DNA from 4 places in the Virgibacillus saliphilus genome. Region 3 is predicted to be linked to each of the others. Evidence: riboswitches for the same ligand, from Rfam matches in the RefSeq annotation. Region 3 holds a riboswitch; each other region holds the start of a gene.
The links. Region 3 has a riboswitch for thiamine pyrophosphate ahead of tenA (thiaminase II). Riboswitches for the same ligand answer to the same signal wherever they lie in the genome.

Region 1 (2,207 bases), 2.5 Mb from region 3:
ATCATTTTCCTATCTGCCCCAAGATCACGTAAAGAATAAAGAAGAGCCAACATAAAGGTAATAATTAAAAATATACTAAAAAGTTCTTGAGCTGCTACAAGATTGGCATTGAAAATTGCTGTAAACCCTTCAATTATACTTCCATTGTATACCCAAGCGATTATAAATGTCCCTAACAATGAAGGGAGTACAACACCTCTTCGAAAAATCATAGTACCTATAATCGCAAGTGTAAATAAACCATATAACCAATGAGCTATTGTCAGCTCCATATACGCTTCCTCCCATGATGAATAGTTCTATAGCCTATGCATGGAAGAGGAAAAGCGCTACAAATAAACACGACTCATCGTTTCCTTCTCATAAATGTAAGAGGCCGGGAAAAGTGTTTTTAACAAATAAATTCCAAACATATATCGCTTCCGTAATGTTCGTTTTCTTAGTTAAACACGTTTGCTTTGTCCCAACCTCTTATGTGAGCGAATAATTAATTGTTAAGCAGTTTTCACTAATGTCCTCGGCTGCTTATGAAATAGAAAGAACACGATGGCCGTACACAATATAAATGATGGTAGCATATAAGAAATATTGTACACGAGGGAATAGATCCAAACAGGCTGTCCCTCAATAGCCGACTCAAAAAATACAATACCAGCAACATAATGGGCAATAAAACGTAAACTTGATCCCAAGAGTACTCCTAACGTAATATATGAAAGATAAGCTTTTGTCCTACCTTCTTTAACTGCTTGCTGAACTTGCTTAGCAAAAACACCTGCAAAACCCAAAACGGTAAAAGCAAGCCCATATTCAATCAAGCCTTGCAGTGGGTGCAGAATATAGGACACACCTACAGCAACCTGCATAATCCCCCATAGGAATCCGGATAACAGCCCTCCTTTTAATCCCCAGCGAAATGCAACGATAAATATAGGTATCATGGCAAATGAAATCGAACCACCCATTGCCCATATTTTAAATGATAGACCCGGGATAATATCCAGAAGTAATGCTAGTGCCGTGAAAATTGCAACCTCAACTAAAAATAATATTTTGTTGGAACTCATTTTATTACCTCCCCTTTTTAAAGCAATCTACACAAAAAAAGCAATGCCAAGGGGAAGACTTCCTGATGGAGGAATCCGCTCACATTACTTTTATCCCATCAAAAAACCACCATCCCTACGCTAGTACTAACTAACAGGTTCGAAGGGTCAGAACAAAATTGTTCACTCTCAGCCAAACGGCTCCCCCTGCAGGCTTTTCATTCACTTTTTTTGTTACCTACTATTCTACCTCATATAGCAGACAATGACAATGCATACACCGCATCCGCAGGTTATAGCGCTAAAAATTCTTCGACATCATTCACACATAACTGAATGGCATTTTCCCAGAAATCCGTTTTCGTTATATCTACATTCAGATGTTTGTTTGCGAGATCTTCTACATTCATACTGCCTGTATCCCTTAACAATGCAATATAATCATCTTCAAAGCTACCGCCTTTTTCCTTCGCATATGCATAGATACCGAGACTAAATAAATAACCAAACGTATACGGGAAATTATAAAATGGTACTCCTGTCATGTGGAAATGCAATTTGGATGCCCAAAAGTTTGGATCATAATCCTTAACTGAATCACAATACGCTTCTTTCTGTGCCTCAACCATTAATTCATTTAATCGTTGGACGGAGACCATTCCCTGTTTTCGTTCTTCATAGAAACGATTTTCAAACATAAACCGGGCGTGGATATTCATGAAAAATGCCACACTGCGTTTTATTTTATCTTCCAATAACATCATCTTTTCATCCCTACTCCTCGCACGTTTAACAGACGCATCAGCTACAATCATTTCTGCAAACGTCGAAGCTGTTTCAGCAACATTCATCGCATATCCCTGATTCAATCCATTAACGTCATTCATGACATGTTGATGGTATGCATGCCCAAGTTCATGGGCAAGTGTAGCAATATTGGACGGGGTACCGGAATACGTCATGAAAATACGAGTTTGTTCACTGTCCGGAAAGCTTGTACAAAAACCGCCTGGTCGTTTTCCTGGACGATCTTCTGCTTCGATCCACTGTTTATCAAATGCCATTTGCGCGAAATCGGCCATTTTCGGACTGAACGCACGAAATTGTTCAACAATAAATGTCGCACCTTCTGTATAACTCGACGTTTTAACCGAATCTGTT
Region 2 (2,207 bases), 1.8 Mb from region 3:
TATTGATTCGCTTGCACCATAGATGGCTCATCTAAAAGCTCCATTCTGGCAATTGGCACTCCGGCTTGTAATATAGCTGTGACAGCTTCGACTGCATCATCCACCATGTTAAATGATGCTCTTGCAGCTATTTGATGTTCTGGTATACCGTATACCTTTAGCGTTAATTCTGTAAAACAACCTAGTGTACCTTCAGACCCTACAAAAATGCCATTCAGATGATAACCGGATGATGACTTTTCCGCTAAATTGCCAGTGTGTATCGTTTTTCCGTCTACAAGTACAACTTCTAAATCTCGGACTTGGTCACGCATGATGCCATAGCGGACAGACATTGTTCCACTGGCATTCGTAGCAGCCATACCGCCAAGTGTTGCATCTGCCCCTGGATCTACTGGAAAAAATAACCCGTATTTTTTCAGTTCTTTATTTAATTGGGAACGTGTCACACCTGGTTGTACTTTTACTAGAAAATCTTTTTCCCGAATCTCCAGTATGCTGTTCATTAACGAAAAATCAATGGTTATGCCATGTTCGTAAGGGATAATATGACCTTCTAAGCTTGTTCCCAAGCCATAAGGAACAACCGCGATCTCATATTTATCAGCTAGACGAACAATTTCGCTCACTTCTTCAGCATTTTCAGGAAATACCACTACAGCTGGAGAACTTGGTGTATGATAAGATTCATCTGTGCTGTGTTCTTCCAGAACAGTCTCGTTCATGGTAACTTGATCTTTTCGCAACCATTTCTCTAATCCATGTATTACATTCGTTATTGCTGTTTCCATGGTTATTTCTCTCCCTTTTTAAATAGGTATGTTAAAGAAATTTCTGATTTTATAGTCTAGTATAAATGATGTGAAGTAGAAAATCTATAGCTTAAATACATAGGGAAGGATTATTCATTTCTACTGCTGTATAAGCGATATTAGATAATAAAAAACATTCCATTATTGACAAAATATTCATGCGTGTTAAAATAAAATAAAATGATATGAACTACTAGGGGTGCCTTTGTTAAGGCTGAGATTAAAGTTTCACTTTGAGACCCTTTGAACCTGATCTGGTTGATGCCAGCGTAGGGAAGTAATCTGCCGATGACTACAAAGCTAACTTATGTATTCTAGAGGGCCACTTTCTTTATGCGCTGCATGATGAAAAGTGGTCTTTTTTATATGTATATAAGAATCTATTAGATGGGTTGTGCCTTTGTCATGCCAAAACAATTACATGTTATTTCTACTGGCCGGCAATCAATGAAAACGTTTGTTACGATTGCAGGACAGATTCATAAATATGTGGATGTCATCCATGTACGAGAAAAGACATGGTCTGCCAGTAAACTTGTAGCTGTCGTGCAAGCATTAGCTGAAGAGGGAATTCCAGTTAAAAAAATAATGATAAATGATCGTATCGATATAGCATATATGATGAAGACAAACGGAGTGCAACTTACACACCAAAGTGCTGATCTTTCATTGGTAAAAGAATCTTTTCCTACTTTACAAATAGGTTGTTCCGTCCATTCTATAGAAGAAGCCATGGAGGCAGAGACAAAGGGTGCAAATTTCCTCCTTTATGGTCATATCTTTGCTACCTCATCGAAGCCAGGAATACCTCCGAGAGGACTTGATCATTTACAGAGGATAACAGAAACAGTTCATTTACCAGTCATAGCAATCGGTGGTATTATGCCGGAAAATACAAAGCAGGTACTAGCAGCAGGTGTAGAGGGAATCGCGGTTTTGTCAGGTGTATTATTAGCAAACGATCCTGTAGAAGCGGTTAAAGAATATAGAATAAATATGGAAAAGGGAGTGTATGATGAATAACCATTATGATGTCAGCATTGCTCGAGGAGGTGAAGGAAGATTCCATCGCTTATGATTCGAAATAGCTCAAAGGAGGTGAGAACATGACATTACAATTAAATGGGGAGATTGTAACGATACCAACAGCAGTTACCACAATTAAAGAAGTAATCGAACATTATAAGATAAGTAACCCTGTTGTTATTGTAGAACATAATGACCGAATTTTGGAAAAGAATGAGCATACTACTACAGAAATAGCTGATGGAGACAAAATAGAATTAATCCAATTTGTAGGAGGCGGTTAACATGTTAACCATCAACAAAAAACAATTTAACTCCAGATTATTGTTAGGTACAGGAAAATATCCAAATATTGATGTCCAGAAGCAA
Region 3 (2,207 bases):
GACTTGGAAAGGCAAGTCCGATTAAATTTTATAAAGGATTTTTCCCTGCGATGTCAGTAGGCTTTAGTACCTCTAGTTCCAGTGCTGCCTTGCCTATTGCTATGCAATCAGCGCAGGAAACCTTAGGTGTGAAAAAATCGATCAGCAGCTTTGTTCAGCCATTAGGTGCAACGATTAATATGGATGGAACCGCTATTATGCAAGCTGTTGCAACGGTGTTTATTTCACAGGTTTATGCGGTACCGTTGGAATTTACGGACATTATTCTAATTATATTGACGGCAACACTTGCGAGTATTGGAACAGCAGGAGTTCCAAGTGTTGGTTTAATCATGCTAGCGATGGTCTTACAACAAATCGGATTACCGGTAGAGGGAATCGCATTAATTGTCGGCGTTGACCGCCTACTGGATATGCTTCGTACCTCTTTAAATATTACAGGAGATGCAACAGCCGCATATGTCATCTCGGAAAGTGAAAAGCGGAAAGAAGCAAACACAGCTGAATCTGCAAAATAATAAACAAAGAAGACCGCCCTTATGATTAGGGGCGGTCTTTGCTAATAATCAGGCTTTACCAACAGAATCAGTCTGCCACATTTCTAATTTTTCGGCCATTTCCCAAAACATGTATTCAAATTGACTGGTCTTGATCACGATTTCTTCTAATGCTACAAGTTCATGTTCAGGTTTGTCTTTCGTAAGTTCATTGATTACATCCATACAGTCATTTGCCAATGTGGTAAAATCATCAGAGGAATACATTTTCACCCATTCTCCATAAAATTCATGATCCAACGCTCCAGGTATTAAAGCTAAATGTTTCCCAATAAAATTATAGCTCCATGCACAAGTAAGAATAGCTGCAATCACATTTTCCACTCCGCCTCGTTGGGACATATTCAACATATAACTGGTGTATGCAGTTGTCGTAGACGCAGCTTCCGTCTCTTCCAGTTCTTTAGTTGATATGTTAAATTTGCTAGCATACTTACGATGTAAATCCATTTCTACATGCAATGTTTCATGTAATAGATTTGCAAATGTTGTCATAGTCTTCAAGTCAGGTGCTTTCGCACTACCTAAAGCAAAAAGCCGAGCATACTCGATGAGATATACATAATCTTGCTTCAAATAGTGTTTAAACTTTTCTTGATGCAGCGTACCATCCCCAATTCCTTTTACAAAAGGATGCTCCAAATAGGCATTCCATATTGGTTGGACTCGGTTCCATAATCGATCTGTAAATAAATTCTCCATTATATACACTCCTTTGATTTTTTCCCACATTAGAGGAGTGAAAAGAAAAAACCCCATCCACTAGCACAGTAGTAGAATGGGGAGCCATCATCAAACATGTATACATAGCCACTTTCCTACGCTAGTATGAACTAGATCAGGTTCGAAGGGTCAAGTATCCTCTCTCAGCAAATAAATATGCTCCCCTAGTGAAAAATGAAATAATATGAAGTTATTTATTATGAATTAAACCATAAATATAAGTATAAATCAAAAAATAAGCCTATAACTTAAACCAAATCACTTTAAAAAAGTCATAAAATGTTCTAAAATAGAAATCAGTTAGCTTAATGTTTGGATTTTTTCTAATTGTAATCGGTTGCAAAAACTTAAATTGAGGTGATTAGATGGATGTACAAAAAATCCCGGCAAGAGAAGGGAATTATAATCTACAAAACTACGAAAAAATGCGTGAAACATTTAAGTGGGATGACGTTAAAAAGAACTTCAGCTGGAATGAAACCGGCAATGTTAATATGGCATATGAAGCCATAGATCGTCATGCCAATGATCCAAATAAAAAAGATCAGGTTGCTTTATTATATTCCGCTCCGGACCGGGAAGAGCGGGTTACCTTTGAGCAACTTCGGCAAGAGAGTAATAAATTCGCTAACGTACTGAAGAAGTATAATGTGAATAAAGGTGATCGTGTCTTTTTGTTTATGCCTAGGAGTCCGGAATTCTACGCATCTTTCTTTGGTATATTGAAGACAGGGGCAATTGCCGGTCCGCTGTTTGAGGCGTTTATGGAGCAAGCTGTACGAGATCGTCTGCAAGACAGTCAGGCACGTATACTTATTACGACCCCGGATTTATTAGACAGGGTGCCACAGGAGGATTTACCTGATCTTGAAAGAATTGTCCTCGTTGGGGATCACAGTGAAACCGCTGATATGTATATTGATTATA
Region 4 (2,207 bases), 640 kb from region 3:
AGGACCATTTCCGGAACCAAGAGAAAAGGAATGCTTAATTGCTGCTGTTATAAAACGTTTTGCCTGTGAAATAGCATCCTGAAGCGCTATGCCTTGACCTAAAAAGGCTGTAATCGCAGCGGAATACGTACATCCAGTTCCATGCGTATTGTTGGTATTCATGCGATCAGCTGAGAAGGTTTTTATGTCCATCCCGTCGTATAAAAAATCCACTGCACTCCCCGACATATGTCCACCTTTAATAAGAGCTGCTCCAGCACCGAAATTCTTTACGATCGTTTCAGCAGCTTGTTTCATGTCATCGGTTGTCTCAATTGTATTGCCGGTAATAAATTCAGCCTCCGGAATATTTGGTGTTACTAGGGTTGTCAGTGGCAAAAGATTTTCACGTAAAAAAAGACGTGAATCCTGATCAATTAAGGAATCTCCACTTGTTGCAACCATAACTGGATCCATGACATAAGATGCATCCAATTCTGAAACATATCCTGCAATGACTTCCATCATGTCCCTATTTGCAATCATCCCTGTTTTACATGCGTGAACCGGAATATCGGAAATCACGGAATCCAGCTGCTGTTTGATCATGTCGATGGGTAGGTGGTGAACATTTTGAACGCCTGTGGTGTTTTGGGCAACGACAGATGTAATGACGGACATGCCATAGCTTTTTAATTCTTGAAACGTTTTTAAGTCTGCTTGAATGCCAGCTCCACCACTTGGGTCGGTTCCAGCAATGGTAAGAGCCGTTGAAACGTGTTTCATTTATAAAACCTCCTCTGATGGATTCGGAAGGACGAAAGAATAGTAGTTTTCCGGGTTATATATCATTATTTTTCATTGTGCAGTCATTGACCGCTATTAAATGAAAACAGCCATGGTTGTTAATAGATACGTTCGATTCATCCATGACTTCTTCCCAGAGAGAACTAAAAAAAGCCAAATCCCATGGGGGACCTGGCTTCGAATTTGAAAATAGATAAGACATTTCGTCAAACTACTTCCCTCCGCTGGTATGATCCAGATCAGGTCCGTAAGAGTCAGAAAGCCTCAATGCGCTTTCCTCTCAGCCCACGTATTATTGGGCACCCCTAGTAGTTACTTTTATTGATTATTTACCTTTAGTTTAACAAATAGGCTCGCACTTGTCATGGAAATTGAATAAGTGGAAAGTGTACCTATATTCAAATCCATATCATTCCCTTTTCCGGATAATAAAGCAGATGAAAAATACATACAGAATGCTAGGAAACTTTCCTGTTATCACTTTTTGGTCAAAAGAAAAGACCTAATTGGATAGCCTGTTTTCTGTCAAAAGTATGACATTTCTCGTTTTTATAGGAGTGAATATTACTTTTGACTTGTTGTTTGCGGTTAATTTTCATATGCTTATGGAAAGGAATTTTATATTGGAGTGAAAAAACAGATGCCTAATGACATTAACTATACTAGACAGCGCAATTATAATCCGCTGATTTGGATTTTATCTATATTGATTGTAGGCGTTATTTTGGGAACGTATTTCTTGCCAACAAACCCAGACGCAACAATAGCTGGCATGGAGTTAACCGTATTGCCCATGTTAAATGCTATTTTGAATAGCTTCACCTTTATCTTTTTGTTGATTGCTTTAATCATGATTAAAAAGAAAAACATCAAAGTGCACCGCAGATTTATTATTGCTGCATTCGTAACAACCTTTTTATTCTTCATCTTCTATTTGACGTATCATTCTATGGCTGAGTCTACAAGCTTCGGCGGAGACGGTCCTATGATGTACATTTATTATTTTATACTAATTACACACATTGTTCTGGCTGCATTGATTGTGCCGCTTGCGCTAATCACACTTGGAAGAGGTTTGAATATGAAAGTAGAAAAACACCGGAAAATTGCACGTTGGACAATGCCACTATGGCTGTATGTCAGCTTTACTGGCGTGTTGGTCTACTTCATGATTTCGCCATACTATTAAGCTTTTTGGTAATATCATTATATGCCAATGACATACTGGCACGTTTTAAAAGTTCTTCCGGCAATTATGGGTAGTGTCATGACTAAGAATCGTCTCGTGCTTTGCCTATGATTGATCAAACGATTGATTAAACCATTGATAATGGCGCTCGTTTGTATTCTATAATGGGTTTTAACGTGTATTTGAAGGATAAAAGGATAAAAGGGGGAGATAAAATGGGGGTCCCAAAATC

Region 1: it holds a riboswitch for thiamine pyrophosphate, as region 3 does, so the genes downstream of both, thiT (energy-coupled thiamine transporter ThiT) here and tenA (thiaminase II) in region 3, are expected to answer to the same signal.
Region 2: it holds a riboswitch for thiamine pyrophosphate, as region 3 does, so the genes downstream of both, tenI (thiazole tautomerase TenI) here and tenA (thiaminase II) in region 3, are expected to answer to the same signal.
Region 4: it holds a riboswitch for thiamine pyrophosphate, as region 3 does, so the genes downstream of both, thiD (bifunctional hydroxymethylpyrimidine kinase/phosphomethylpyrimidine kinase) here and tenA (thiaminase II) in region 3, are expected to answer to the same signal.

The regions. Positions count from the first base shown of each region.
Region 1 covers NZ_JAGYHC010000001.1:2,530,283-2,532,489, forward strand. The annotation lists gene KFZ56_RS12305 (hypothetical protein) at 1-272, opposite strand, end outside; gene thiT (energy-coupled thiamine transporter ThiT) at 495-1,067, opposite strand; TPP riboswitch at 1,163-1,264, opposite strand; gene KFZ56_RS12315 (M3 family oligoendopeptidase) at 1,340-2,207, opposite strand, start outside.
Region 2 covers NZ_JAGYHC010000001.1:1,870,836-1,873,042, forward strand. The annotation lists gene KFZ56_RS08950 (FAD-binding oxidoreductase) at 1-791, opposite strand, end outside; TPP riboswitch at 998-1,105, shown strand; gene tenI (thiazole tautomerase TenI) at 1,218-1,835, shown strand; gene thiS (sulfur carrier protein ThiS) at 1,919-2,122, shown strand; gene KFZ56_RS08965 (thiazole synthase) at 2,124-2,207, shown strand, end outside.
Region 3 covers NZ_JAGYHC010000001.1:39,629-41,835, forward strand. The annotation lists gene KFZ56_RS00195 (dicarboxylate/amino acid:cation symporter) at 1-518, shown strand, start outside; gene tenA (thiaminase II) at 567-1,259, opposite strand; TPP riboswitch at 1,356-1,456, opposite strand; gene acsA (acetate--CoA ligase) at 1,646-2,207, shown strand, end outside.
Region 4 covers NZ_JAGYHC010000001.1:678,102-680,308, forward strand. The annotation lists gene thiD (bifunctional hydroxymethylpyrimidine kinase/phosphomethylpyrimidine kinase) at 1-765, opposite strand, end outside; TPP riboswitch at 986-1,103, opposite strand; gene KFZ56_RS03435 (DUF420 domain-containing protein) at 1,427-1,975, shown strand; gene KFZ56_RS03440 (phosphotransferase family protein) at 2,191-2,207, shown strand, end outside.